3 regions of the Kribbella sp. NBC_01510 genome follow, and region 3 is predicted to be linked to each of the others. Evidence: riboswitches for the same ligand, from Rfam matches in the RefSeq annotation. Region 3 holds a riboswitch; each other region holds the start of a gene.
The links. Region 3 has a riboswitch for cobalamin ahead of cobN (cobaltochelatase subunit CobN). Riboswitches for the same ligand answer to the same signal wherever they lie in the genome.
Positions count from the first base shown of each region.

Region 1: linked by a shared signal. The riboswitch ahead of OG558_RS28255 (SCO2322 family protein) and the one ahead of cobN (cobaltochelatase subunit CobN) in region 3 are both predicted to bind cobalamin.
Region 2: linked by a shared signal. The riboswitch ahead of OG558_RS42105 (ribonucleoside-diphosphate reductase subunit alpha) and the one ahead of cobN (cobaltochelatase subunit CobN) in region 3 are both predicted to bind cobalamin.

Region 1 is NZ_CP109418.1:5,640,029-5,649,987, reverse strand. It holds gene OG558_RS28275 (PspA/IM30 family protein) at 1-373, opposite strand, end outside; gene OG558_RS28270 (DUF3043 domain-containing protein) at 538-1,125, shown strand; gene OG558_RS28265 (aldo/keto reductase family protein) at 1,148-2,158, shown strand; gene OG558_RS28260 (hypothetical protein) at 2,155-2,364, shown strand; cobalamin riboswitch at 2,352-2,483, shown strand; gene OG558_RS28255 (SCO2322 family protein) at 2,570-3,277, shown strand; gene OG558_RS28250 (CbiQ family ECF transporter T component) at 3,278-4,366, shown strand; gene OG558_RS28245 (ABC transporter ATP-binding protein) at 4,363-5,973, shown strand; gene OG558_RS28240 (ECF transporter S component) at 6,042-6,815, shown strand; gene OG558_RS28235 (bifunctional adenosylcobinamide kinase/adenosylcobinamide-phosphate guanylyltransferase) at 6,808-7,338, shown strand; gene OG558_RS28230 (adenosylcobinamide-GDP ribazoletransferase) at 7,677-8,462, shown strand; gene OG558_RS28225 (ROK family protein) at 9,154-9,959, shown strand, end outside.
Region 2 is NZ_CP109418.1:8,620,597-8,630,555, forward strand. It holds gene OG558_RS42095 (Fic family protein) at 355-1,641, shown strand; gene OG558_RS42100 (DinB family protein) at 1,730-2,311, shown strand; cobalamin riboswitch at 2,430-2,556, shown strand; gene OG558_RS42105 (ribonucleoside-diphosphate reductase subunit alpha) at 2,689-5,502, shown strand; gene OG558_RS42110 (ribonucleotide-diphosphate reductase subunit beta) at 5,463-6,563, shown strand; gene OG558_RS42115 (isochorismatase family protein) at 6,631-7,203, opposite strand; gene OG558_RS42120 (MarR family winged helix-turn-helix transcriptional regulator) at 7,279-7,731, opposite strand; gene OG558_RS42125 (MGH1-like glycoside hydrolase domain-containing protein) at 7,823-9,079, shown strand; gene OG558_RS42130 (hypothetical protein) at 9,066-9,302, opposite strand; gene cimA (citramalate synthase) at 9,299-9,959, opposite strand, start outside.
Region 3 is NZ_CP109418.1:6,177,637-6,187,595, reverse strand. It holds gene OG558_RS30690 (AAA family ATPase) at 1-649, shown strand, start outside; gene OG558_RS30685 (alpha/beta fold hydrolase) at 656-1,513, opposite strand; gene surE (5'/3'-nucleotidase SurE) at 1,510-2,277, opposite strand; gene cobN (cobaltochelatase subunit CobN) at 2,300-6,007, opposite strand; cobalamin riboswitch at 6,043-6,199, opposite strand; gene OG558_RS30670 (DUF3500 domain-containing protein) at 6,270-7,247, opposite strand; gene OG558_RS30665 (phosphoglycerate mutase family protein) at 7,238-7,918, opposite strand; gene OG558_RS30660 (cobalamin biosynthesis protein) at 7,909-8,838, opposite strand; gene OG558_RS30655 (serine hydrolase) at 8,881-9,684, shown strand; gene OG558_RS30650 (mandelate racemase/muconate lactonizing enzyme family protein) at 9,681-9,959, shown strand, end outside.

The DNA of each region.
Region 1 (9,959 bases), 540 kb from region 3:
GCCGCTGGGAGGCCAGCGTCAGCTTCTCCTCCTCGCCCTGCAACTGGGCGTGCTGGGTCTGCAGATCGTCGATCTGGCCCTGCAGCCCGGACTTGCGGGTCAGGGCCTCCCGGGCCAGGTCCTCACGGCCCATCGAGAGCGCCTTCTGGGCCTGCTCCTGCAGCTTCGCCGACTGGGACTGCAGCTGGGACGCCTGCAACTCGACCCGCTTGCGGCTGGTGGCCACGTCGGCCACGCCCCGCCGTACCTTCTGCAGCAGCTCCAGCTGCTTCTGATACGAGTAGTCAAGGGTTTCGCGAGGATCCTCGGCCTTGTCCAGGGCGGAGTTCGCCTTGGCCTTGAAGATCGTCGACATCCGCTTGAAGATGCTCATCGATATCCGTACCCCTTCTGTGCCGGCGTGACGACCCGGCGTGCCTTATCCACCCTATGTCCCCACGGGTCACCACACCATCAGGACCGGCCCCGATAAAGTAGTGCCTAGGTCCGGGGACCACCCCGAGTCGCGACCTGCCCTGCGAATGAGGTTCAGACCCCGTGTTCCGTCGTACCAAGTCTGAGACAGCTACCACCGTACCCGGCGAGCCCCAGGGCAAGCCGGGTGGGAAGGGACGCCCCACCCCGACCCGCAAGGAGGCGGAGGCGGCCCGCAAGCAGGCGCTGAAGAAGCCGCGCAACCGCAAGGAGGCGTCGGCGTACCGGCGGGAGAAGGTCCGCACCGAGCGGGCCAAGATGCAGGACGCCCTGCGCACCGGCGACGACCGGTACCTGCCGGCCGCCGACAAGGGCCCGGTCCGGCGCTTCGCCCGGGACTATGTGGACGCCCGCTACTCGGTGATGGAGTTCGCGCTGCCGGTCCTGCTGGCGGTGTCGCTGGTCGGCGTGGTGTTCTCGGCGCAGTTCCCGTGGCTGGCCGGCGTGGTCAACCTGCTCTTCCTGGTGATGATCGTACTGATCGCGGCGGACTGGTTCCTGCTCTCGGCCGGGCTGCGGAAGGCGGTCACGGTGAAGTTCCCGAAGGAGTCCACCAAGGGGCTGGGGTTCTACGCGGTCCGGCGGACCATGCAGATGCGCCGCTGGCGGATGCCCAAGCCGATGGTCAAGCGCGGCGAGAAGCCCAGCTGACCGGGCCGGTAGGGTCAGGGGTATGGACTTCCGCTATCTCGGCAACAGTGGTTTGAAGGTCAGCGAGATCTCGTACGGGAACTGGCTCACGCACGGGTCCCAGGTGGAGAACGATCAGGCCAAGGCCTGTGTGCGGGCGGCCCTGGAGGCCGGCATCACCACGTTCGACACCGCCGACACCTACGCCAACACCAAGGCCGAGTCGGTCCTCGGCGAGGCGCTGGAGGGTGAGCGGCGCGAGTCGCTGGAGATCTTCACCAAGGTCTACTGGCCGACCGGCCCCGGCGGACCGAACGACACCGGTCTGTCCCGCAAGCACATCCACGAGTCGATCAACGCCTCGCTGAAGCGCCTCAAGACCGAGTACGTCGACCTCTACCAGGCGCACCGGTACGACACCGAGACGCCGCTGGAGGAGACGATGGAGGCGTTCGCCGACGTCGTCCGGTCCGGCAAGGCGCTCTACATCGGCGTGTCCGAGTGGACCGCGGATCAACTCCAGGAGGGCCACCGGCTGGCCCGGGAGCTGCGCATCCCGTTCGTCTCGAACCAGCCGCAGTACAGCATGCTCTGGCGGGTGATCGAGGCCGAGGTGGTGCCGGCCTCGAAGGAGCTCGGCATCGGCCAGGTGGTGTTCTCGCCGATCGCGCAGGGCGTGCTCACCGGTAAGTACCTGCCAGGTCAGCAGCCGCCGGACGGCTCCCGGGCCACCGACGCGGCCGGGTCGAACTTCATCAAGCGGTTCCTCACCGACGACGTGCTCACCCGGGTCCAGGACCTGAAGCCGGTCGCCGACGAGGCCGGTCTGTCGCTGTCCCAGCTGGCGATCGCCTGGGTGCTGCAGAACCAGAACGTGTCCTCGGCGATCATCGGCGCCTCCCGGCCCGAGCAGGTCACCGAGAACGTGAAGGCGTCCGGGGTGAGGCTCGAGGAGAGCCTGCTGAAGCAGATCGACGAGACGCTGGGCGGCATCGTCGAGCGTGACCCGGCCAAGACCGCGCAGAACGCGCCGCAGACTCGGCCCGGCTCGTGAGCTGGAGCTGGCGGTTCGAGACCGCTTCCGGCGCCCTGGTCGACCCCGGTGAGGTCGGTGGGGCCGAGTTCTCCGCACAGGGTGACGCGGAGAGCTGGCTGGGTGAGCTCTGGCGGGACCTGGCCGACCGTGGCGTCGCCCAGGTGTACCTGCTGGAGGACGACCGGGAGGTCTACGGCCCGATGAGTCTGGCCGCGCCAGAGTAGGCTTCGGTCCGAACACGCCTGCGTCACAGGGAAGCCGGTCCAAGTCCGGCGCTGACCCGCAACCGTAGGCCACCTCAGGTGGCGAGCCGGAACACTGTGCCGCAGGCAGGCTCAGCTACCCGCCGTGGTCCGCGGGTGGGGCCCCTACCCTGCCGGTGCAGGCGGGACTTCCTCCACCGGGCCACGGCCCGATCGAGGACATGAGATGACTGCACACCGGACCGTACGACTGGTCCTCGCCCTGCTGGCGGGTCTCCTGCTGGCGGGGACCGTCGCCACCACCGCACAGGCCGAGGACGGCTATCGCTTCTGGGGCTACTACCAGTGGGCTTCCGGCCAATGGGCCTTCTCACCGAAGGGCTCCGACGCCGTCGTCCCGGCCGACGGGGCGGTGGAGGGCTGGCGGTTCGCCGTCGGCGGCGCGAAGCCCCGGGTGCCGCGCGCAGCGGGGGATTTCGAGGCGATCTGCGGCAAGACGCCGGCCGAGACCGGCAAGAAGCGGGTGGCCCTGGCGGTCGACCCGGGTACGCCGGAGGACGCGGCCGGCGGTGAGACTCCGGGTCCGGCCACCGGCACGTGTGTGGTGACCGACGTGAAGGCGACCGGCGCGAAGATCCTGGCCGCGGTCGCGCCGGTCCGGATCGAGAAGGGCCTGACCTGCGGGATCGCGGGCTACCCGGCCAAGGGCTGCGGCGACCAAGTGAAGAACATCCAGGTCCCGGCCACCGACACCCCGGTGACGCTGCAGATCGGCGCCGCGGTCGGTGCCGCACCTGCGGCCTCCCCCTCGCCAGTCGCATCCTCCTCGGACGGCGACGGCGCTCCGTGGGGTGGGATCATCATCGCCGCCGCGGTTGTCGTCGTACTGGCCGGTGGTGGTCTGCTCCTCAGTCGCCGCCGTACAGCCAAGTAAGTGCGTGCTGTCGATCGTCTGACGTTCCCCCGGGCGCTCCACCCGGGGGCCTGGTGGCTGTGGGCGCTCGGTATGGCCGTGGCCGCCAGCAGGACGCGGAACCCGGTGCTGCTCGGGCTGGTCCTCGCAGTGACCGGATTCGTAGTGGCCGCCCGCCGGACCGATGCTCCCTGGGCCCACAGCTACGCCGCGTTCCTCAAGCTCGGTCTGGTGGTCATCGGCCTCCGGGTGGTTTTGCAAGCGCTGCTGTCCACCCGCTCGCAGGGGAACACGGTCCTGTTCACCCTGCCGCAGATTCCCTTGCCTGACTGGGCAAACGGGGTGAAGCTCGGCGGTGAGGTCACCCTGGAGGCGTTGCTCACCGCGCTGTACGACGGTGGTCAGCTCGCCGTCATGCTCTGCTGCGTCGGTGCCGCCAACGCACTGGCCAGTCCCCGGCGGCTGCTCAAGTCGTTGCCCGGGGCCCTCTACGAGATCGGCGTGGCCTGTGTGGTGGCGCTGACGTTCGCGCCGCAGCTGGTGACGGACGCCCGTCGCATCCGCGCCGCACGCCGTCTGCGCGGCCGCACCCGCGGCTCCTTCCGTACGACGGCCATGCCCGTGCTGGAAGGTGCTTTGGACAGGTCGGTCGAGCTCGCCGCCGCGATGGACTCGCGCGGCTACGGACGTACGGCGCACGTCCCGCAAGCGCAGCGTCGTCTCACCGCTGTCTGCGTCCTGCTGGGGTTGCTGGGCATCCTGCTCGGCGTCTACGCGTTGCTGACCGAATCCATGGCGTTTCCGCTCGCGGCGTCCGCGCTGGCGATCGGACTGCTGCTGGCCCTCGGAGCCATGGCGATTGGGCGTCAACGGGTCACTCGGACTCGATACCGGCCGGACCCGTGGGCGCTGCCCGAGTGGCTGGTCGTGGCGTCCGGCGCGATCGCTGCCGGGGCTATGGCCACCGCCGCGGCTCGTGGTGTCCCCGGACTGCTGCTGGCGGGCCCGTTGGTCGTTCCACCCGTTCCGCTGGTGCCCGTTGTCGGCGTACTGATCGGACTGGCGCCAGCGGTGGTCGCGCCTCCACAGGTCAGGCGGGCGGTCGCATGATCGAGTTCGACCGGGTGACAGTGACGTACGACGGGGCCGTGGAGCCGGCGCTGCGGGACGTGAGCTTCACCGTGCCCGAGGGTGAGCTGGCGCTGGTGATCGGGCGGACCGGGTCCGGCAAATCCACGTTGCTGCGGGCAATCAACGGACTGGTGCCGCACTTCACCGGCGGCACGCTGGCCGGGCGGGTGCTCGTCAACGGACGGGACACCAGCGAGTACCGGCCCCGCGACCTGGCCGACGTGGTCGGCATGGTCGGTCAGGATCCGATGGCTGGGTTCGTGACCGACACGGTCGAGGACGAACTCGCTTACAGCATGGAGTCGCTCGGAGTCGCGCCGGACGTGATGCGCCGACGGGTTGAGGAGACTCTGGATCTGCTGGGGCTGGCCGACGTACGGGATCGGGCGTTGACGGCGCTGTCGGGCGGGCAGCGGCAGCGGACCGCTATCGGCGCCGCACTGACCTCTCACCCGGCTGTGCTCGTGCTGGACGAGCCGACGTCCGCACTGGACCCGCAGGCGGCTGAGGAGGTGCTGGCCGCGCTGCAGCGACTCGTGCACGACCTGAGCGTCACTGTGATCATGGCCGAACATCGGCTCGAGCGCGTGATCCAGTACGCCGACCGAGTGATCGAAGTACCGGGTGGTGCGGCTGCTGTGTCCACTGGGCTACCGGCGGAGCGGATGGTGACCGCTCCGGTCGCACCGCCTGTGGTGGAGCTGGGGCGTCTGGCCGGCTGGTCGCCACTCCCCCTGTCTGTGCGCGACGCCCGACGGGCAGCTGTCGCCTTGCGAGGCCGTTTGGACTCCATCGTGCCGCAGAGGTCGGCGGCTGCCCGGGGAGCCGAGCTCGCCCGGTGCACCGACCTGGTGGTTGGCTACGGCAACGTCATGGCCTTGCGGGGCGTGTCACTGAGTATCAAGGCCGGTGAAATCGTCGCACTGATGGGCCGCAACGGCGCCGGCAAGTCCACACTGCTCAACGCCCTGGTGGGGATCCTGCCGGCGCGATCCGGTACGGCGGCAACGGCCGGCGCGGACCCGCGTCGTACCAAGCCTTCCGAGCTGGTCAAGGCGGTCGGACTGGTCCCGCAAGAGCCTGCCGACCTGCTGTACGCCGCCACGGTCGCCGAGGAGTGTGCGGGCGCCGACTCCGACTTCGGTGTGCCGGCGGGTAGTTGCCGTGCGCTACTGAATCGGCTCGCTCCGGATATCGACCAGGCGATGCATCCGCGGGACCTGTCCGAGGGACAACGGCTCTGTCTGGCGCTGGCCGTCGTACTGTGTGGCGCTCCGCCGCTCCTGCTGCTCGACGAGCCGACGCGGGGTCTGGACTACGGCGCCAAGCGTCGGCTGGTGGCGATCCTGCGCGAGCTGGCTGCTGCCGGGCATGCGGTCGTGCTGTCGACGCATGACGTCGAGATGGTGGCTGAGGTCGCTACCCGGGTGCTGGTGCTCGCCGAGGGCGAATTGGTCAGTGATGGCGATACAGCAGCGGTCATGGCCGGGTCTCCGTCGTTCGCACCGCAGGTGGCGAAGATCCTTGCCCCGTTGCCGTTCCTGACCGTCGGAGAAGTGGCTACCGCACTGGAACGGGCGTCATGACCATTGCCCGGCTCAAACCGCGCGGCCGTTCGCTTCGCCTGGTCCGGCTCAAACCGCGGAGCACGACCATGCTCGTGGTTGCGTCCCTGGTCGGGCTGCTGGCGTTCGCCTGGCCGCTGTTCCTCCACACCGACCAGGGGGGTGAGTCCGCGATCGGACACACCACGGACGCGCCCTGGCTCTTCGTCCTGCTGCTGCCGCTGCTGGTGGCCGTCGTACTCGCGGAGCTGTCCGAGGCGGGGATCGACGCGAAGGTGATCTCGCTGCTCGGCATGCTGGCGGCCGTCGGTACGGCGTTGCGGGCACTCGGTCCGGGGACTGCCGGGCTGGAGCCTGGGTTCTTCCTGCTCGTGCTGGCGGGGCGGGCGTTCGGGGCCGGGTTCGGGTTCGTGCTGGGGGCTGTGTCGCTGCTCGGCGGCGCGCTCATCACTGGTGGGGTCGGACCGTGGATGCCGTTCCAGATGTTCGCCTGTGCGTGGGTGGGGTGCCTGGCGGGGCTGCTGCCTCGAGTGGGCGGGCGGTTGGAGTTGTTGCTGCTGGCGGCGTACTCGCTGGTGTCCGGGGTGATGTACGGCGTGGTGATGAACCTGTGGTTCTGGCCGTACGCGACCTTCGGCAGCGACTTCTCGTTCGTGCCGGGCGACGCGCTGGCCGAGAATCTGCATCGGTATCTGCTGTTCGTGGTCGCGACGTCGCTGGCGTGGGACATTCCGCGCGGGGTGCTGTCCGCCGTGCTGGTGCTGCTGCTCGGCCGGCCGGTCCTCACGGCCTTCCGCCGGACCGCGCGGAAAGCGGCCTTCGATACGCCTGTCGTCTTCGAGCCCGGGAGAACGGATGCCTGACCAACGCACGCTGATCCTCGGCGGCGCCCGCTCCGGCAAGTCGATCGCCGCCGAGCGCCGGCTCGCGTCGGAGCCGGAGGTGTTGTACGTCGCTACTGGCGGGGACGACTCCGGTGACGCGGAATGGGCCGAGCGAGTCGCCAAACACCAGGCCCGGCGGCCGGCGACCTGGGGGTTGGCGGAGACGATCGAACTGGTCCCGTTGCTCGACGCCGCCGGACCGCCGCTGCTGATCGACTGCCTGACGCTGTGGCTCTCGCGCACGATGGACGCGCTGGACATCTGGTCCGATCTCGGCCGCGCCGGGCTGGTCGAGGATCGCATCGCCGACCTCGCGGAGGCCTGGTCGCGGACCCCGCGGCTGGTGGTTGCTGTCAGCAACGACATCGGCTCCGGCGTGGTCCCCGCCGACCCCGGCACCCGCCTCTTCCGCGACCTGATGGGCCGCCTGAACACCACCATCTCCCTAGCCTCCGACCAAGTCCTCTGGACGATCGCCGGCCGAACCCTCCCCCTGACATGACGCCGCCCGACCAGCCACCGTCTGACCTGCCACCGCCTGACCTGCCACCGCCCGACCTGCCACCGCCCGACCTGCCACCGTCTGACCTGCCACCGCCCGACCTGCCACCGCCTGACCTGCCGCCGCCCGACCTGCCACCGTCTGACCTGCCGCCGCCCGACCTGCCTCGTCAGGCACCGCCGCCGGGGGCGGCGCCCGACCCCTCACAGCCTGGGCTACCCACTGGGCCGCCGGATCTGCCGCCGCCCGACCTGCCTCCGACTGCGCCGGCGTGGGGCGGCGCTGACGGTGCCGGCCGGCGTGGTGGGTGGGGTGACGGGCTGCGGTTGGCGGTGGGCATGTTGACCTTGCTCCCGGCTGGGATGCCCTCGCGTGTCGACCGGGTGGTCGGTGGGCGGGCGATGGTGCTCGCGCCGGCGGTCGGCGTACTACTCGGTGGGATCGCGGCCGGCGTGGTGGCGGTGGCTCAGTTGGTGCAGCCGGACGCGGAGTTGCTGGCCGCGGTGCTCGGCGTACTGGTGGTCGCGGGGCTGTCTGGGGCGTTGCATCTGGACGGATTGGCGGACTTCGCGGACGCGCTCGGCAGCCGGCGGGATCGCGAGACCATGCTCCGGATCATGAAGCAGAGCGACATCGGGCCCTTCGGTGTCGTGGCCATCGTCGGGGTGCTTCTGGTCGACGTCGCGGCGCTCACCGCCTGCGTCCAGGCCGGCTTCGGCTGGCAGTCGATCCTGATCGCTACCGTTGCCAGTCGCCTGACACTCCCCTGGTCCTGCCGTAGGACGGTCCCCGCGGCCCGCCCCGACGGCCTGGGTGCCATGGTCGCCGCCACGGTCCGTCCCATCACGGCTGCACTCGCGACACTCGTCGTACTGGCGGCCGCTCTCGTACTGGCGTGGTTCACCGCCCCGCTCAGCCCGTCCACAAGCGCTCCAGTCGTCGACCACCACGACGTGCTCCTGCTCGTCGGCACCGCGGCCGCCATCCTGCTCGCCGTCGCCACCAGCTTCATCACCACTCGCCGCGCTCGGACCGCCCTCGGCGGCACAACCGGCGACGTCCTCGGCGCCACCCTCGAACTCGCCCTCCCGATCACCCTCCTCACCCTCGCCCTGACCGCCTGACCCTCCCCCCATTTGTGTATGGGCTGTGGATGCGGCTCTGGGTCGCGCGCAGGCGTTTCCCGCGTGCCGGCACCCGCCCCGAAATCCTGCGATCGTCGAGTCGTGGATTCGGGTCAGGATTAGTGGCTTGTGGCGACCGCGATCCACGACTCGGCGCTGCGCCCCGGCCGGTTTTCGGCCAGGCTGTCCCGGGGGTGGGGTCGCGGTGTGTTCGGGTGGCGCCGGCGAGCGGGCGTGAGGGGTGAGGACAGGAACTGGTGGGTTGGGACATGGAATTACCTGTCGCAGCCCGCGACAACCTGTCCCAGGTCCCCGGACGTGGTCCGGGGCGGCGACCCGAAGGCACCTTGGGCACCGAACTCGGCCGGTTCGCCCTGAAAGCCCGTCCCGCGCCGTGCCCGCCAGCGCTCCCGGACCGATCGTGACCTCCACATCGGACAGGAGCCCATTCGGCTGGCTGACCCATCAGGCGGTGGGTTTGCCACCCAGGTTCAGCCTGGCAAACCCACCCTCTGGTGGGTCAGCCAGGCAAAGGCGGATGGGGCGGGTCGGAGGGGTGCGGGGTGACGGGTGCATTACTGTCACGGATGGACGGTGAAGTGGGGTAGTGACGGCGAGGGCGAATGATGATGTTGGTGGTTCACGACCGGTGTGCGGCGGCTTACGCCCCGCGATCCGTTATCTTTATGTAATGAACGCAACCCACCCGGCGCCGGGATCACAGGCTTCGCTGCGCGAAGCCAACCGTGCGCGCGTTCTCGGAGTCGTCCGCCAGCACGGCCCGCTGACCCAGGTCGAGATCGCCGCCGCCTCCGGCCTGTCCGCCGCCACCGTGTCGAACATGGTCCGCGAACTCGACCAGGCCGGCATGGTCGGCCTGTCCCGCAGCATCCGCAACGGCCGCCGCGCCGTCCTCGTCTCGCTGGCCTCCGGCGGCGGCCTGCTGGCCGGCGTCGCGTTCGGCGAGCGCGACGTCCGGGTCGCGATCGCGAACCAATCCAGCGAGATCCTCGCCCAGCAACTGATGCCGTTGCAGGCCGACCACGTCGCCGACGACGGGATGGAACGCGCCGCCCAGCTGCTCGCCGACCTCGCCGAGACCGTCAGCTCGGGCGTCGAGGACATCGCCGGGATCGGCTTCGGCCTGCCCGCCCCGGTCGACTCGGTCAGCGGTGAGGCCGGCTCCGACGCGGTCCTGCCCGGCTGGCGCGGCGTCAACGTCGCCGAGGCGATGGCCGGCTATCTCCGCGCCCCGGTCGCGCTCGACAACACCGCGAACCTGGCCGCGCTCGGCGAACTACGCAACGGCGCGCTCCGCGGCGTCCAGCACGGCTGCTACCTGAAGTTCTCGTACGGCGTCGGCGCGGGGATCGTGCTGGGTGGCGAGGTGTTCCGCGGCTCGGCCGGTACCGCGGGCGAGATCGGGCACGTCACGATCGACGAGAACGGGCCGATCTGCCGCTGCGGCAACCGCGGGTGCCTGGACACGTTCGTCGG
Region 2 (9,959 bases), 2.4 Mb from region 3:
CCGGGGGCTGACTGTAGAACCGGCTCGCCGCGTGGAGCGGCGCTCGCGCGTCCCAGTCGGCCTCATTCGCGGCCACCATCTGCCGAGTCTCCGCGTCCAACGTCACCGGTGCCTCCGTCCGTCTCCGTTCGGCCACGGACCAGTCTGCCCACAGCTGGGTCCACACCTCGCCACTCATGCTCATCGACGCCCCCTCACCCGCCGTCACGGCTGCCGGTGACGCCATGACAGCGGAAGCCGCTCGTGGCCTGGGGAACGATGCCACGTTCTGTCACCACGGATCGGTCGGGCTCTCCACGATCCACAGGCTGTGGACTCTTGTTCAAGGTTTGTGGATAAGGTTGAATAAGAGGTATGGCACGGGTCGAGTTGCATCGGTGGCCTGGGCACCCGGACGGGTTCACCCGGGCAGAGCGGTTGGGTGGGTCGTACGAGTTGTATTTCCCGGATCCGCTGGTCGGGCGTGAGTTCGACCTGAGCAACGACGTTCTCGCCGCACTGGAGGATGCGGCCGGCGATCTCGCCCGGCTGGACGCGACCGCTGCCGTCCTGACGAACAGCGAGGCGCTGGCACGGCTCCTGTTGCGGGCCGAGGCCGTCGGGTCGTCGCAGATCGAGGGGCTCGTTGTCGGCGCGCGCCGCCTGCTCAAGGCCGACGTCCTCCGTGATCGGCCCACCAGCGGACCCGGCGACGTCACCGCCGAGGAAGTGCTGGGCGCTGTCGACGCGATGACCTGGGTGACCGAGTCCGTCCAGGCCGGCGACAAGCTCGAGGTCGACCACCTGCTCGAGGCGCACCGTCGGCTGATGGCCCAGTCTCCGACGCCGGAGTTCGGCGGGGAGGTCCGCTATCTGCAGAACTGGATCGGCGGCCGCTCCCCCGCCGAGGCGTACTACGTCCCGCCGCCGGCGCAGCTGCTCCCCGACCTGCTCGCGGATCTGATGGCCTTCGTCCGGGAGTCCCGGCTGCCGGTGCTCGCCAAGACCGCGATCGCGCACGCACAGTTCGAGACGATCCATCCCTTTGCCGACGGCAACGGACGGACCGGGCGTGCGCTGATCCACCTGATCCTGCGGGCCGACGGCCTCATCACCCGGACCGTGCCGCCGGTGTCGCTGTCGCTCGCCACACATGCGACGCAGTACATCGATGCGCTGACAGCCTTCCGGTATGTCGGACGGGCGACCACGATCAAGGCTCGGTCTGCGGCGAACCCCTGGCTGCAGATGTTCGCGATGGCATGCAGCCATGCGACCGCGGAGGCAGCCCGCTTCGAACAGACGGCGACCGACCTGAAGACCGCCTGGCGCGAACGGGCCGCGCCGGTCCGCGCGGGCTCCGCGACCGACCTGTTGATCGACGCCTTGCCCGCGGCCCCGGTCCTCACGCTCACCGCGGCCGCGCGGCTCATCGACCGGTCTCAGCAGGCCGCCAACCAAGGACTCGCGCGCCTGGTCGAGACACGTGTCCTGCGCGAGGTCACCGACGGCCGCCGGAACCGCGTCTACGAGGCGCCCGAACTGATCGACGCGTTCACGTTGCTCGAACGGCGCTTCGCCAGCCCGGCGGCCGATACCAGGATCGAACCGCCTAGCAGACCCGTGCCGTCGAGGCCAGAACCAACACACCGTCAGCATTGACTTTCTCCTCCCCGTCGGGACACAATTCGAACACATGTTCGATCGCGTCTCAAATCGAGATGCCCGACGGGGAGCGTGAGGAATCGTGATGCCGGAGCCGTTCGACTGGGAGATCCTGCACCGACCATCGGCGATGGCGATGGTGCGAGGCCAGCTCGGCTTCAGCTGGATGGTGCTGTCCGGACGGCTCGCCCAACTGACCGACGAGCAGTACTTCTGGCGTCCGAGCAGTGAGGCCCTGACCGTCGTACGACGTCACTACGCCTCGCACTACCGATCACTCGGATCCGGGGAGTGGGTGGCGCAGTGGCCGGACGAGCCGGACCATCGCGGCCCGCGCACGATCGCCTGGCTGATCGCCCACCTGACCGAGACGTTCTTCGAGCGCTGGGAGTGGACGTTCGGCGAGAGCCGGCAGGGGCGCGCCGACATCACGCTGCACGGCAACGCCCGCGATGCGGTCGCCTGGCTGACGCACTGGGTGGACGCCTGGCAGGAGTCGATCGCCGCGCTGGACGAGGAGCAGGTGATGGCGGTCGGCCTGAGCCAGGCGACCGAGCTGGACGCCGGCGAGCCGTTCGGTCACGTCGTGCTCCGGCTCAACCGCGAGCTGATCCACCACGGCTCGGAGATCATGACTTTGCAGGATCTCTATGCCGTCGCAGCGTGAGGACCACAACATGTGCGACACGCGGCGTGGCGCTACCACAAGATCTAGTGCGATCCACCTAGCATCACTACTGCTGGTGGTTCGGAGCGGCTCTACATATTTGGACAGCTCATCGCGTCCGGCACCACAAGATGTGGGCCACTCCGAGGCAACAGGGGAATCCGGTGCGAATCCGGAACTGCCCCGCAACGGTGAGCGGACACTGTCCGCGAGTCCGGATACCTGCCACCGGCGCGCGCACCGCCGGTGCGCGCGGTCCGAGACCTCGCGGGTGGGTCGCAGGGCGTGGCGGCAGCGTTCCCGGCCGGAGCTGCCTGCCTCGTCATGCGCCCATCCGTGCGGCAACGGTCCTCCGAACTCTTGTGGAGAGCACACCTGTGACTATTGCTTCCTCATCCTCCGCGGTGACGACCGACCAGCCGATCCAGCTGACCGTCGTCCGCCGTGACGGCAGCAGCACCGCGTTCGATCCGACCAAGATCTCCGTTGCCATGAGCAAGGCGTTCCTCGCGGTCGAGGGCGCCGACGCCGGCGCCACCCACCGGGTCCGCGACCTGGTGGCCGAGCTGACCGGCCGGGTCGTGGGCGCCTTGACCAGCCGCGGCGACACCCGCCGCAGCGTCCAGGTCGAAGACATCCAGGACCAGGTCGAGCTGGCGCTGATGCGCGCCGGTGAGCACCAGGTCGCCCGGGCCTATGTGTTGTACCGCGAGGAGCGGACCAAGGCCAGGACACCATCTGACCCGGCCGGGATCGCCGAGCGGCCCGCGGTCTCGGTGCGCGCCGCGGACGGCAGCACCGCGCCATTGGATGTCGACCGGCTGCGGGTGATCGTCGCGGAAGCGGCCGATGGGCTCGACTCGGTCGACCCCGAGCTGATCCTCGACGAGACTCTCGGCTCCTGCTACGACGGCATCGCACAGCACGAGGTCGAGTTCGCGCTGGTGATGGCCGCCCGGTCCTACGTCGAGACCGAGCCGCAGTACAGCTTCGCCGCGTCCCGCCTGCTGCTGGACCAGATCCGCCGCGAGGCCCTCGGCCGCGTGCACGGCGAGCCCCGGCAGGCCAGCCAGGCCGACATGACCGAGGCGTATGCGGACTACTTCCCGCGCTACATCCAGGTCGGTATCGACGCCGGTCACCTCGATGCCGAGCTGGCCACCTTCGACCTCGACCGGCTCGCCGCCGCGATCCGTCCCGAGCGCGATCTCGACTTCACCTTCCTCGCTCTCCAGACCCTGTACGACCGGTACCTGCTGCACATCGACAAGGTCCGGTTCGAGCTGCCGCAGGCGTTCTTCCTCCGGGTCGCGATGGGGATGGCGCTGCGCGAGGACGACCGGGAGGCGCGCGCGATCCAGTTCTACGAACTGCTCAGCTCGTTCCGGTTCATGTCGTCGACGCCGACGCTGTTCAACTCCGGCACCACTCGGCCGCAGCTGTCGTCGTGCTTCCTGACCACGGTCGACGACGACCTGGCCGGCATCTTCCACGGCATCCGCAACAACGCTCTGCTCGCCAAGTACTCCGGCGGCCTCGGCAACGACTGGACCCCGGTCCGCGGCATCGGCGCCAAGATCCGCGGCACCAACGGTGAGTCGCAGGGCGTCGTACCGTTCCTGAAGATCGCCAACGACACCGCCGTGGCGGTCAACCAGGGTGGCAAGCGCAAGGGCGCGGTCTGCGCGTACCTGGAGACCTGGCACATCGACGTCGAGGAGTTCCTCGACCTGCGCAAGAACACCGGCGACGAGCGGCGTCGTACTCATGACATGAACACGGCCAACTGGGTGCCGGACCTGTTCCTCCAGCGCGTCGAGGCGGGCGGCGACTGGACCCTGTTCTCGCCGAACGAGGTCCCGGACCTGCACGACTTGTACGGCGCAGCGTTCGCCGAGGCGTACACCGGCTACGAAGCGGCGGCGGACCGTGGCGAGATCCGCGTGTTCAAGCGGGTCAAGGCCGTCGACCTGTGGCGCCGGATGCTGACCGTGCTGTTCGAGACCGGGCATCCATGGATCACCTTCAAGGACGCCTGCAACCTGCGCTCGCCGCAGCAGCATGACGGCGTGGTCCACTCGTCGAACCTGTGCACCGAGATCACTCTCAACACGACGGTCGAGGAGACCGCGGTCTGCAACCTCGGCTCGGTCAACCTGGTCGCGCACCTGACCGAGGGGGGTCTCGACGCCGATCTGCTCCGCGACACCGTGAAGACGGCGGTCCGGATGCTCGACAACGTCATCGACGTGAACTTCTACACCACGCCCGAGTCCGAGCGCGCGAACCAGCGCCACCGCCCGGTCGGCCTCGGCCTGATGGGCTTCGCCGACGCGCTGTTCTCGCTGCGGATCCCGTACTCCTCCGACGCCGCGGTCGAGTTCGCGGACAGCGCGATGGAGCAGATCAGCTACCACGCGATCGAGGCGTCCAGCGACCTCGCCGCCGAGCGTGGCCGCTACTCGACGTACGACGGTTCGCTGTGGAGCAAGGGGATCCTGCCGATCGACTCGCTCGAGCTGCTCCGGGCCGCTCGGGACGGCGACGTGATCGTCGACGACAGCACGCAGCTCGACTGGGATGTGCTCCGGCAGAAGGTGCTGCGCGACGGCATGCGGAACTCGAACGTGATGGCGATCGCGCCGACCGCGACGATCTCCAACATCTGCGGCGTGAGCCAGTCGATCGAGCCGGCGTACAGCAACCTGTTCGTGAAGTCGAACATGTCCGGTGAGTTCACCGTCGCGAACCCGTACCTCGTCGCCGACCTGAAGGCGCGCGGGCTGTGGGACCAGGTGATGGTGTCGGACCTGAAGTACCACGACGGCGTCCTGGCCGGGATCGAGCGGGTGCCGGCCGACCTGCGCGAGCTGTACGCGACCGCCTTCGAGATCGACCCGATGTGGCTCGTGAAGGCGGCGTCGCGGCGGCAGAAGTGGATCGACCAGGCGCAGTCGCTGAACCTTTACATGGCCGCGCCGTCCGGCCGGGCGCTGGACGAGCTGTACCGATCGGCGTGGCGATATGGCCTCAAGACGACTTATTACCTGCGTTCCCAGTCAGCAACCCACGTCGAGAAGTCCACGCTGACGGGCACGGATGGACGACTGAACGCGGTAGCGGTTGCACTTCCTGAACCTGCGGGAGCTGTCTGCTCCATCGACGACCCGGACTGCGAGGCCTGCCAGTGACGACCGGATTGAGTGAGATCGCCGTCGGCGCGTCGCGTGTCGAGGTCGCCGACAAGGCGATGATCAACGCGCGGGCCGACGTCAACCAGTTGCTGCCGTTGAAGTACCGGTGGGCCTGGGACAAATACCTTGCCGCATGCAACAACCACTGGATGCCGACCGAGGTGGCGATGCAGGCCGACATCTCGCTGTGGCGGCGTCAACCAGGGGCACGCGACGGGCTGACCGACGACGAGCGGCTGATGCTCAAGCGCAACCTCGGGTTCTTCGCCACTGCGGAGTCCCTGGTCGCGAACAACATCGTCCTGGCCGTCTACCGGCAGCTGACCAACCCCGAATGCCGGCAGTACCTGCTCCGCCAGGCGTTCGAGGAGGCCGTGCACACGCACACCTTCCAGTACATCTGTACGTCGCTCGGCCTGGACGAGGGCGAGTTGTTCAACATGTACCGCGAGGTGCCATCGATCTCGGACAAGGACGCCTGGGCGCTGAAGTACACGCAGCACCTGGAAGACCCGGATTTCCGCACTGGGACGCCGGCCACCGACACCGCGTTCCTGCGCGATCTGATCGCGTTCTACGTGGTGTTCGAGGGGATGTGGTTCTACACCGGGTTCGCGCAGATCCTGTCGCTGGGCCGGCGGAACAAGATGGTCGGCATCGCCGAGCAGTACCAGTACATCCTGCGGGACGAGTCGATCCACCTGAACTTCGGCATCGACTGCATCAACCAGATCAAGCAGGAGAACCCGCACCTGTGGACCGAGGCGTTCCAGGCCGAGATCCGGCAGATGCTGACCGAGGCCTGCGAACTGGAGGTCGCCTACGGGCGGGCCACGATGCCGAATGGCATGCTCGGCCTCACCGCGGAGCTGTGCGAGCAGTACATGCACTTCATCACCGACCGCCGCGCCGAGCAGATCGGCCTCGCCCCGATCTTCGGCGAGACCCGCAATCCGTTCGGGTGGATGTCGGAGGTGATGGACCTGAAGAAGGAGAAGAACTTCTTCGAGACCCGCGTCATCGAGTACCAGTCATCAAGCGGCCTGAGCTGGGACTGAGGTAGCCGGCGCGCGCCCGCCAGGACCTGCCCTGGCGGGCGCGCGCCGTCATCAGGGCGACGAGGAGTCAGCCGAGCAGCGCGATGATCTCGGCTGTGGTGCCGGTTTCGCCGAGGCGGGGGAAGATCCGGGTGAGGGCGTGGTCGTGGGAGTCGGCGGACAGGTCGGTCATCGCGTCGGTGGCGAGGGTGACGTTGTAGCCGTGTTCGTAGGCGGCGCGGGCGGTCGACTCGACGCCGATGCTGGTCGCGATTCCGGTCAGGACGATCTGCGTGATACCGCGGCGGCGCAGGTGGACGTCGAGGTCGGTGCCGTAGAACGCGCCCCAGTTCCGCTTGGTGACGATGATGTCCTCGGGATGCCCGGCCAGTTGGTCGACGATCTCGGCGGCGTTGGCGGTCGGCGTACCGGTCCGGCGCTGAAGCTCGGTGCGCCCGGGCAGGCGATCGGAACCGTCGGCGGCGAAGCTGACCCGGACCAGGACGACCGGAAGGTCGTGCTTGCGGAAAGCATCGGCGAGCTCCGCCGTCCGGTTGATCACGTCCGCGGTGGAATACGGCTCGCCGAGAAGGACGGCGACGCCGTTCTGCAGGTCGATGACCACGAGGGCGGTCTTCGGGTCGAGGGTGGTGACGGGCACGATGAGCCTCTCAGTTGGGTTGTGGACGACCGATCCCAGCGGGCGGGGGCCGGTCGAATCTGGCCGGGGCAGGGGTCACCGCGAGGCCGCCGCCTCGAGGGCGGTGTCGAGGAGAGCCAGAGCCTTCACGATGGTTTGCCGCTCGGCTTCCGTGCAGTTGTCCTGCAGGGCCTGGGCCAGCCACTCCTGCCGAACCCTCCGGTCACCCTGGATCCGGTGCCGGCCTGTCGTGGTCAGTGAGATGACCTGGCGACGGCCGTCCTGAGGATCCGGATGGCGCTCGATCAGGTCGGCCGCGCGGAGGGCGGACAGGATCGCGGCCATCGACTGCGGACGAACCCGCTCCGCCGCCGCCAGTTCGCTGGCCGACGCCGGACCGTCCTTGTCCAGCCGGCTGAGCACGGACGACTGCGACGGGGTCAGGTCGTCCTTGTCCGCGAGCTCCTTCAACCGGCGTTTGACGCGGCCGAAGACCACCCGCACCTCGCCGGCAGCCTGCACCGCCGACGCCGAGATCGTTGCACTCATCTGAACAGCATAAACTGATCAGTCCGAACTGACTAAACAGGGGAGGTTGCCGACCCGCTCCGGGTGTGATCACGTAGACCGTGTGAGCCTGGTGGAGCTTCGGGACGCTGCGACGAGGGTCCTGGACGAGAACTGGACCGGCCGTTCGACGGTGCCGTCGCGTTCGCTGTACCCGCATCAGTGGAGCTGGGACTCCGCATTCATCGCGATCGGACTGCGACATGCCGCACCACAGCGCGCTCAGATCGAACTGGAGTCGCTGTTCGCCTCGCAGTGGCAGGACGGACGGATCCCGCACATCAACTTCTCCCCCAGCGTGCCGCGAGACGCCTACTTCCCGGGACCCGACTTCTGGCAGGCATCGACCCCCGGCGGCGTCGAGACCTCGGGGATCGTCCAGCCCCCGGTTCACGCACTCGCCGTCTGGTTGACCCACCAGGCCGACGAGGCGGAGTCGGTACGACGCGACTTCCTGGCCGGGCTGTATCCGAAGCTCGTTGCCTGGCATGCCTATCTGCGGGAACGCCGGGATCTCGGTGGCCGTGGCCTGGTCTCCGTGGTGCATCCCTGGGAGTCGGGAATGGACAACAGCCCGGCCTGGGACGAAGCGCTGGCGCGGGTCGAACCGGCGCCGCCGGACACCTTCACCCGCAGGGACACCGAGCATGCCAGCGGCACCGATCGGCCGACGGACCTCGACTACGGACGGTATGTCCGGCTCGCCGCGACGTACCGGGACCATGGCTACGACGACACCCGGACACCCTTCGAGTTCGCGCTCGAAGATCCGTGCTTCAACGCCCTGCTGATCGTCTCGGAGCACGCGCTCGCCTCGATCGCCGAGGAGCTGGCACTCGATCCTGCGCCACATCTGAGCGCGGCGGCCGAACTGACGACGGCACTCGAACGACTGTTTGCCAATGGCAACTTTCACGCGCGCGATCTGCACGACGACCGGCTGGTCGGAGCGGACACGATCTCGGGGCTCGTTCCGCTGCTCGTCCCCGAGCTGCGCCAGGTCGACGAGCTGCTGGCGACCGCGCGCGGACCGAAGTTCCGGCTCGGCCAGGTCAAGCTGGTGCCGAGCTACGACCTGACCGGGCCCGCGTTCGACCGGTCCCGGTACTGGCGTGGGCCGAGCTGGTTCAACACCGCATGGGTGATCCACCGCGGCCTGGCCCAGCTCGGGTACGACGAGGCGGCCGGCGTGCTGCGGGACGACGTACTCGCGCTGGCCGCGGAGACGACTTTCGCCGAGTACGTCGATCCGTTCACCGGAGCTGCCCGCGGAGCGCGGGACTTCTCGTGGACAGCTGCCCTGACGCTCGACCTGCTCAGGAGTACGTGATGTCCAAGACGCCGATCACCTTCGCCAGCCGGGCAGCGACCCGGCCGGCGTCGAAACCGTCGCCCTCGACGACGACCCGCAACTCGCCCTGATCGAGCGACAGTGCGAGTTCGCGGACGTCGTACGGATTCAGCAGTACGGCGATGCGCGCGAGCATCCCCTCGACCTCGACCACCTGCGCGGTGAAGACCGTGGTGATGCGTTCGACCGCGAGCAGACTCATCGGACGACCTCCTTGTGACGCAGCAGACCAAAGGTGAAGCCGTCGACGAGCGCCTCCCAGGACGCCTCGACGATGTTGTGCCCGACCCCGACCGTCACCCACGAACCTTCGCCGTCCGCGGTCTCGATCAGCACTCTGATCACCGCGTCCGTCCCATGCCCCTGGTCGAGGATGCGGACCTTGTAGTCGACCAGCTCGAACTTGTTCACCGCCGGGTACGCGCGTTCGATCGCGGTGCGGAGCGCATGGTCGAGAGCGTTCACCGGGCCGTTGCCCTCACCGGTGACGATCTCCCGCTCGCCGCCCGCGACCAGTTTCACCGTCGACTCCGACACCGCCTCGCCGTCGGCCCGGGACTCGGTGATCACTCGCCACGACTCGACGTCGAAGTAGCTGGGCCGCTTCCCCGTGACCTCCTCGGTCAGCAGCAGCGAGAACGAGGCGTCCGCGGCCTCGAACGTGTACCCGCGGGTTTCCATCTCCTTGACCCGGTCGGTCACCCGGCCGACCAGGTCGCGGTCGTTGCCGAGGTCGAAGCCGAGCTCGCGGCCCTTCAGCTCGACGCTCGCCCGGCCGGCCATCTCGGAGACCAGCATCCGCATGTCGTTACCCACCCGGGCCGGATCCGTGTGCTGGTAGAGATCGGGATCCACCTTG
Region 3 (9,959 bases):
CCGAGTAGCAGCCGAGGCCGCCCTGAACGGCGGGGATCACAACCCTGCGGAGATGGTCGACAAGGTCCTCGATGACTGGCCGTGGGAACCTTTCACCGTCCCCTTGGACGGCGCTGACGCCCAAGCGATGTCTCGATCGCTCCTCGCGGCCGAGCTCGCTCGCTACCGGAACAGCGCGGATCAACCCGAGCGCTGGCGGGAGGCCGTGGAGACCTCCGGTGCGGCGGGAAGTCGTTGGTATCAGGCGATGGCGCAGTGGCGGTGCGCCGAGGCGGGGCTGGCGAGTGGGTGGACTCCGTGGAGTGCGCGTGAGCTTCTGCGTCAGGCCTATCGTGGCGCCGTCGAGCTCGGAGCCAAGCCCATACAGGTCGCGATCGAAGCGTTGGCGCGGCGATCGAGGATCGATCTGCAGGAGCCGGTTCCGGTGGTGCCGGCGGCCGATGACCCGGTCCTGGCGGGGCTTACCGGACGGGTGCGGGAGGTGCTGGCGTTTCTGGTGGCCGGGCGGTCGAACGGGGAGATCGCCAAAGAGCTGTTCATCAGTGACAAGACGGTCAGCGTGCATGTCTCGAACATTCTTCGGAAGACGGGTACGACGAGCCGGGTGGCAGCCGCCGCCCTGGCTGAGCGACGGCTACCGGATCGCTGAGCGCGGTTACTGGGGTGTCGCCAGGACGAAGGAACGGACCAGGGCGGCGTACTTGTCTGGTTCTTCGAAGTGGGGGAAGTGGCCGGATCGTTCGAAGGTGATGACGCGGCCGGTCGGGACGTTGTCGCGGTAGGCCCGGACCGAGACCGGATCGGTCTCGAGGTCGTCGATGCCCTCGATCAGCAAGCTCGGTTGGGTGAGCTCGGACAGCCGCTCGAGCTTGGAGTTGTAGAGCTCGGGCAGCGTCACCCCGTGGCTGTTCCCGTATCCCCACATCTCGTCCGTGAAGCCGGACTCTTCACCGAGGCGGACGAACTCGGGCCGCCGGGACGGATCGTGGAACGACAGGTCCTGGAAGCGGTCGCCGAGTCCGAAGGCGAGTTCGTAGGTCTTGTCGTCCGCGGTCAGCCGGCGGTCGACGGACGCCAACTCCCGGCAGGCAGCCGCCCGATCGGCATCTCCGAGCTCGTCGTACAGGCGCGCGAAGATCGGCAGCCGGTAGCGGTCGTTCGCGTCGAAGTCCCAGCACGGGCAGTCGAAGATGACGGCACTCACCGCCGAAGGGTGCCGGATCGCGTACTCGACGGCGTAGTTGCCGCCGGCCGAGTGCCCGAGGATCGCCCACCGCTCGATCCCGAGGCGTTCGCGCAACTCCTCGAAGTCCGCGATGAGCACGTCCAGGTTGAGCGGATCGCCGGGCGCCAGCGGTCCGGATCGCAGGACACCGCGCTGGTCCGGGGCGATCAGGTGGAGGTCCCGGGCCAGCAGATCGGCCTGGCAGCGCTGGAAGTGATAGCCGCCGCCGTGGCCGTGGATGAAGAGCAGCGGTGGCCCCGCGCCGTACTCGGCGACGAAGAGCTTCATCGGTACAGGCGTTTGGCGAGGGCGGTGGCGGCCGCGTCGTCCTTGACCTCGCGGATGCCGACGATCGGGGTGACCGTGACGAAGCCGGCGGCCAGCAGGGCCTCGTCCGAGTCGGCGACCGGGTTCGGCAGTGGCGGTTCGAGCACGATCATCGGCTCGCCGGTCGGGGCAGTCGTGCCGATGATGCGGGAGCGTTTGATCGGCGCCAGTGAAGCGTGGCGGACGCCCGCGAGTTGGTCGAGGGGGCGGTCGGGGACGTTGATGGTGAGGACCGTGCCCGTGGGTTCGGAGAGGATCCAGGTGAGGGCCTCGGCGGCCACGGTGGCCGCGGTCGGCCAGTGGCCGGGATCCTCGGAGTCGATGCTGATGGCAACAGCCGACAATCCGTGCCCGGCCGCGGTGAGCGCCGCGGCGACGGTGCCGGAGTGGAGGATCGGTACGCCGATGTTGTGGCCGCGGTTGATCCCCGACAAGACCACATCCGGTGCCCCGCCGAACGCCCCGACGGACGCCAGCGTCACTGCGAGTGCCGGCGTACCGCCGATTCCGTTGAAGGTGACGCCGGACTCCTCGTCGGAGGCAGTGTGGATCGGGCGGCCGACCATGCCAGCGCGGGCCGAGCCGACACCGCTCTCATCGTGCAGCGGTGCGACCACGAGTACGTCGTACCCGAGCTCGGCGATCGCCGGGGCGAGCGCCCGGATCCCCGGAGCCTGGTAACCGTCGTCGTTGGTGATCAGGACTCTGAGCTGTTCGGGCGCCATGCCACTACCCAATCACACAGCCTCAGCCTCGATCCTCGATGTCACCTTCCGTCTCAAGGACCGCACTGCGCAGCGTCTCGAGGGCCTCGTCGGTCGGAGCCGACCACAGACCGCGCTGCGCCGCCTCGAGCAGCCGCTCCGCGATCCCGTGCCGCGCCCACGGGTTCGACTTCCGGAAGAATTCGGCCATCTCGGGATCGGCGACGTACTCGGTGGTCAGCGTCTCGTACATCCAGTTGTCCACCACGCCCGCGGTCGCGTCGTACCCGAAGAGGTAGTCCACCGTCGCGGCCATCTCGAAGGCGCCCTTGTACCCGTGCCGCCGCATCGCCGCCATCCACCGCGGGTTCACCACCCGGGCCCGGAAGACCCGCTTCGTCTCCTCCTCCAGCGTCCGCGTCCGAACCTGCGCCGGTACGGCGGAATCCCCCACGTAAGCCTTCGGATTGGATCCGGTCAGGTGGCGGACCATCGCGATCATGCCGCCGTGGTACTGGAAGTAGTCGTCGGAGTCCATGATGTCGTGCTCACGAGTGTCGGCGTTCTTCGCCGCCACCTGGATCCGGGCGTACGCGCGTTCCATCGAGCCGCGCGCCTCGGCCCCGTCAAGATCCTTGCCGTACGCGTACCCGCCCCAGACCGCGTACACCTCGGCCAGCTCGGCGTCGGTGCGCCAGTTCCGCGCGTCCACGAGCGGCAGCAGTCCGGCGCCGTACGAGCCGGGCTTGGAGCCGAAGACCCGTGCGGTGGCGGAACGTACGTCGTTGCCCGCAGCAACATCGGCGTCGACGTGCGCGCGCAGGTAGTTGCCGGCCGCATCCTCATCCAGGGCGGCGACCGTCCGCACGGCCTCGTCGAGCAAGGCGACCACGTGCGGGAACGCGTCCCGGAAGAAGCCGGAGATCCGGATCGTCACGTCGATCCGCGGCCGGCCGAGGTCCTCAAGACCGACCAACTCGAAGCCGGTGACGCGCCGCGACGCCTCGTCCCAGACCGGGCGGCAGCCGAGCAGCCACAACACCTCGGCGAGATCGTCGCCCTGGGTACGCATGGCCGACGTACCCCAGATGGTCAGGCCGACCGATCGCGGCCACTCCCCTGTCTCGGCCTGGTGCCGGGCGAGGAGCGAGTCGGCCAGCGCGACGCCGACGTCCCACGCGTTGCGGCTCGGGATCGCCTTCGGGTCGACGGCGTAGAAGTTGCGGCCGGTCGGCAGCACGTTGACCAGACCACGCGTCGGCGAGCCCGACGGTCCGGCCTCGACGAAGCGGCCGTCCAGCGCGCGAAGGACGTTGGTCAGCTCGTCACCAGTCCGTGCGAGCCGCGGCACGACCTCCTCGGCGGCGAAGGTAAGGGACGACTCGACCTGAGCCGACGACCGCCCGAGCACCTCGGTCACGACGACCGGGACCTTCGCGGCGTCCCAGCTCAGGGTCTCCATCGCCACGACGAGCTTGCGCGCGACCGCCTCGAGCAGATCCACTCCATCGGCGCCGCTCACCGCCGGCAGATCGGCCAGCGTTGCGAGGTCGGCCAGGTCCGCGGCTCGTCCCGGGTTCGCGAGCAGCTCGGCCTCGTCCACGCCGAACGTCTCCCCCAGCGCGGTCCGCAGACCGGGGATCGAGTACGAACCACCCCACAGCTGACGAGCCCGCAGTACGGCGAGCACCAGGTTGACCCGCGCCTCGCCGGCCGGCGCACCGCCGAGGATGTGCAGCCCGTCGCGGATCTGTACGTCCTTGATCTCGCACAGATACCCGTCGAGATGCAGGACGAACTCGTCGAACTCCGCGTCGTCCGGCTTCTCGTCCGTGTGCAGATCATGGTGCAGCTGCGCCGCCTGGATCAGCGTCCAGATCTGCGCCCGCAGGGTCGGCACCTTCTCCGGATCCAGCGCCGACACGGTCGCGTACTCGTCGAGCAGGTACTCCAGCTTCGCCATGTCGCCGTACGTCTCGGCCCGGGCCATCGGCGGCACCAGGTGGTCGACGACGGTCGCGTGCGCGCGCCGCTTGGCCTGCGTCCCCTCGCCGGGGTCATTGACGATGAACGGGTAGACCATCGGCAGATTCCCCAGGACGGCGTCCGGCGCACAGTCGGCCGCCATCCCGATCCCCTTGCCCGGCAGCCATTCGAGCGTCCCGTGCTTGCCCAGGTGGACGACGGCGTGCGCGCCGAAGCCGCCCTCCTCGGCCGGGGCCTCGAGCCAGCGGTACGCCGCCAGGTAGTGATGCGACGGGGCCATGTCCGGATCGTGGTAGATCGCCACCGGGCTCTCGCCGAAGCCACGCGGCGGCTGGATCATCAGCACGACGTTCCCGAAACGCAACGCGGCCAGGGCCACCGCGGGCTCGTCGCCGGACGTGTCGACGTACAGCTGGCCCGGCGCCTCGCCCCACGCCTCGGTCATTGCCGCACGCAACGATTCCGGCACTCGCCCGAACCACTGCTCGTAGATGCTGAGCGGGACCTTCGCGACGGCGTTCGCCAACTGCTCGTCGGTCAGCCAGTCGACGTCGTGGCCACCCGCGGCGATGAGCCGATGGATCAACCCGTCGGCGCCGTCCGGCCCCTGGAGCTCACTGAGATCGAGGTCGCCGAGGTCGTACCCGGCGTCTTGGAGTTGACCGAGCAGGACCACGGCCGACGCCGGTGTGTCGAGACCGACCGCGTTCCCGATCCGCGCGTGCTTGGTCGGGTACGACGACAACACGAGAGCCAGCCGTTTGTCGTGAGCCGGTACGTGGCGGAGGCGGGCGTGCGCGACCGCGATCCCGGCCAGCCGGGCGCACCGCTCCGGGTCCGGCGCGTATCGGGCCAGCCCGTCGGCGTCGTACGACTTGAAGGAGAACGGGATCGTGATCAGTCGCCCGTCGAACTCCGGGATCGCGACCTGAGTGGCGGCGTCGAGCGGGCTGACCGCGGCGTCACTGGCCAGCCACTGCTCACGGGTCGACGTCAGCGCGAGGCCCTGGATCAGCGGGATGTCGAGCGAGGCGAGCGCCCCGGCATCCCAGGAGTCGTCGGAACCGCCGGCGCTCGCGTTGGCCGCGACGGATCCCCCCGCGGCGAGCAGAGTCGTCACCAGGACGTCACACTTGCGCAGCAGGTCGAACAGTCCGGCATTCTCGGACGACGTCGCATCCAGTCCACGCAGGGTCCCGCAGTACACGGGCAGCGGCTGCGCACCCGCCGCCTCGACCGCAGCGGCCAGTGTGTCGACGAACGCGGTGTTCCCGGAGATTTCGTGCGCGCGGTAGTAGACGATCCCGACCACCGGCCGGTCGTCCTCGACGTACGTCCCGCGGACTCCGTACGCCGGGAGTGCGCGCGACGGCTCGAATTCGTCGCCGGTCAGGAGCAGTGTGTCGCGCAGGAAGGCGGCCAGGTTGCGCAGGTTCTCGGAACCGCCCTCCCGGAGGTAGGCGAGCGCCTCGGTCACCGCGCCGGCAGGCACGGTCGACAGCGACATCAGCTCGGCGTCGGGTGCGGCCTCACCGCTGACCACGACGGCCGGCTTGCCGGACGCGATGACCGCGTCGAGACCTTCCTCCCAGGCGCGGCGTCCGCCGAGCAGACGGACCACCACGACCTCGGCGGCGGCGAGCAACGGCGCCAGGCCGTCGAGGTCGAGCCGGGCCGGGTTCGCGACCGTCCAGCCGGCGGCCGCCTCGGCGGCGGCGAGCAGGTCGGTGTCGGCGGTGGAGAGCAGCAACAGGTTCGCGGGCACGCGTAACCGGTCCTTCCTCGGGGTGTCCACGCCCCGACCGGAGGTACGACGGCGGCAGTTCCTGACTCCCCCTCGGGTGCGAGGGATTCACAGTGGCGGGACCGTCCCGGACTCACACCGGGTTCCTGCTGATGCCGTCGATTGACTCCGTGACTCTATCGGACGGCGTGGACCGCCAGGCCATCACAATCGGCGCGACCGGGCGCACGTGAGCGACGCGACACCTTGCGGGCGGCAGTTGTGATGGCCTGGCGGTCCGGCCTCAGCGATGCATTGCGTAGTGGGCGGCGAGGAGGTCGGTGGCCCAGTCGTTGCGGAGGTCTCGCCAGACGGAGTGGATGTGGTTGGCGTTGTCCTGGGTGTTGTCGTACTCGGCGAGGAAGGTGGGGCCGGCGATCGAGTAGTAGTGCCGGTGGCCGACGCCGGGTTCGGTCTCGCCGGCCCACGCGAAGGTGAGGCGTTCGATGCCTTGGTCGGTGATGTCCTGCCAGGTCTGCAGCCCGATCGGTCCGGCGGCGCGGCCGACGTACTGGCCGATGAGGAGGCTCAGGAGTTGCCGTTGCTCCGGTGTCATGTCGCCGTACGCGAGCCCGCGGTGCAGCAGGGATGCGTCGGCGACCGGATCGTGCCGGGTCAGGATGTCGTCCGGCGCCGCGTCGGAGACCAGCGCGACGGACAGCTGGGCCGGCTCGAGCGCGTGCAGGAGCTGGAAGCCGAGGTCCTGCTCCGCGGCGAGGAACCGTCGCCCGGCGTGCGGGCCGGTGCGGACCTCCGCCGGGTTCGAGCCGAAGAACTGCGGGGTGAACGAGATGGCGCCGTCGACGAGCGTGACGTGCAGCGCGAGATGGTGACCGTTCAGCCGCCACGCCCACGGCCCGGCCCCGGCCGGGTCTCCGAGCACGCGGAGGTAGTAGCGATCGCCGACCGTCGAACCGGCCCAGCCGCCGACCTCCGCGACCTCCATCGGATCAGCGAGGCCGCGGACGATGATCTCGGCCGCCATCACCCCGCGGAAATCGGCCAGACCGCGCTCGCTGTAGACGAGCCCGAGCAGGCGCACGACGAGAGCCTCCTGCGCCGCCGACAGCTCGTGCAGCGGCAGGCCCGGAACGGCACCGGGCAGATACGTCCATTGGTGGTGATCCGGCGTGTCGAACGCCGCCGTGATCTTGTCGAGCTGGGCGGACGAAAGACTCGCCAGCAGCTCGAGGACCGCTTCCCGGGTCTGTTCTACAACCATGCCGATCGCTCCCGTTCCGTCGGTTCGTGATGCGTCCACTGTTCGAACGGCCGGTCCAGCTTGTACTGGAAATCCGGCTGCCGCAGCAGGACGCGTGTTTCGGCGTTGTGCGGGTTACGTAGCGTCTCGAAGAACCGCACCGACCAGTGGAACCAGCGCATGCAGAACAACCGCATGGTCAGCCCGTGCGACACCAGCAGCACGTTGCGCGGAACCCCCGGGGTCTCGAAGTCGCGGTGCATCGTCTCCAGGAACGACGACACCCGGTCGTACACGTCCGCGCCCGACTCACCGTCCGTGAACCGGTAGAAGAAGTGCCCGTACCGGTTCCGCAGCTCCTTCTGCTGCTCGATGTCCGCGGTGTCCTGGTAGTTGGCCCAGTCCTGCTCCCGCAGCCGCGGCTCCTCGCGGGCGAGGCCGATCAGATCGTCCAGGCCGAGTGAGTCCAGCGTCTGCAGGGCTCGCAGGTACGGCGAGACGTACACGCGGACAGGCTCGTCCTCGAACAGCTCCCGCAGCTCCTTCCCCGCCTTGGCCGACTGCTCGTGCCCATGCGGCGTGAGCGGGATCGCGTGGTCGGGGACGCGCTCGAAGATCGTCTTGTCCAGGTTGGCCTCGGACTCGCCGTGCCGGATCAGCGCGATCCGCAACGGCCGCCGACTCAGATCCATCGTGTCCCTTTCCGCCGTACTGCCAGCATTGCGGCGACCCCCGCCGCCGCGACTCCGACGCGCCGGGCAAGCGCGGCGGTACGGCGTACGTCGGCAACCGCCGGCGTGGGTCCGTTGCCCAGCGTGCCACGGTCCTCCTGATACGACCCGTAGCTGTTGGTCCCGCCGAGCGTCAGATCGAGGGCTCCGGCGAACGCAGCCTCGACCGGTCCGGCGTTCGGACTCGGATGCTTGGGCGCGTCCCGCCGCCACACGGTCACCGCTTGCCGCGGCCGCCCCGCCGCGAGTCCGGTGAGCAACGCGCACACCCGAGCGGGCAGCAGATTGAGTACGTCGTCCAGCCGCGCCGATGCCCACCCGAAGTTGAGGTACTTCGCCGACTTGTAGCCGACCATCGCATCCAGCGTGTTGGCCGCGCGGTAACCGAGCAGCCCGGGTACGCCGAGCACGCCGCCCCACAGCAGCGGCGCGACACAGGCGTCGGACGTGTTCTCGGCGATCGACTCCACGGTCGCGCGAGCGAGTTCATCGGCTTCCAGGTCGGTCGCGTCGCGGGCGCAGAGATGGCTGAGGCGGTCTCGCGCGGCCGGGATGTCCTTCTCCTCGAGCAACCCGGCCATCACCTCGGCCTCACGCTCCAGGCTGCGCGCGCCGAGCACTGTCCAGGTCGCGGCCGCGGTGACGATCGTGTGGACAATTGGACGATTCCGGGTGAGCCGTTCGGCGATGACTCCGGCGGCGGTCGCCGTACCGACCAGGACGGTCGCGTACGCCGTACCCGCCGCGCGCGAGTCGTCGTACCAGCGAGACTCGAGCCGGGCGGCGGCCTGGCCGAAGCCGGCGACCGGGTGGAAGCGGCGCGGGTCGCCGAGGACACGGTCGGCGGCGAACCCGAGGAGGATGCCGAGAGCCCTGGACACCCTCGGCAGTCTGCCAGGTGGGGTTGTGATTGGGTGATCCGCATGGGAATCGCGGAGCTGCTCCGAGAGGTCGACGGGAGCGGGGAGTTCGGGGTCTGGCTCGGACGGCTGGACGGCGTACCGGTGTTCGAGCACGCGGCGGAGCGGACGCATTACGCGGCCAGCACGATGAAGCTGCCGGTGGCGATGGCGATGCTGCGGAAGATCGAGGCGGGTGAGCTGACGCTCGACCAGCCGGTGACCGTGCACAACGACTTCGCGTCCGCGGCCGGCGGGCGGTTCGGGGTGAATCCGGACGAGGACGAGGCGCCCGCGACCTGGACGAAGCTGGGTACGCCGGTGCCGCTCGGCTGGCTGGCGAGCGAGATGATCACCCGCTCCAGCAACCTGGCGACCGACCTCGTGCTCGAGCAGGTCGGCGTCGACGCCGCCCACGCGGTGCTCGCGGAGTACGGACCGGGGGACAGCGCGATCCGGCGCGGGATCGACGACGCCGCCGCTCAGCGGGCCGGGATCAGCAACACGATGAGCCCGGCCGGACTCGCCGGCGTACTGGTTGCGGTCGGCAACCAGAAGGACGACTACCTGCGGGACCTCCTGGCCGGCAACCAGTGGAACGGCGAGATCCCGGCCCTGCTGCCGACCGGCACGCGGGTCGAGCACAAGAACGGCTGGGACACCCGGATCCGGCACGACGGCGGCATCGTCCGGCCCCCGGATGCGGACCCGTTCGTGCTGGTCGTGTGTACGACGTCCGACCTGCCGGACTCCGAGGCGCAGAACCTGATCGCCGCGATCGCCCTCGAAGCCTGGAATCACCGGCACGACCTGGAGGCGATCCGGTGAAGATCACGACGCACCTGGTGTCGGCGCCGCTGCACACGCCCTTCGTGACGGCTCTGCGAACGGCGACGCACGCTGACTCGTTGCTGGTCGAGATCAGCGACGGTGAGCTGAGCGGCTGGGGCGAGGCCCCGCAGGTCTGGAAGGTGACCGGCGACTCGCTCGCCGGCGCCCAAGCCTGCGTCGAGGGCCCGATCACCACCGCACTTGACGGTCTCGGCCCGGACGATCTGACCGAGGCACTGCGCCGCGTGCAGAACGCCGCCGCCGGCAACTTC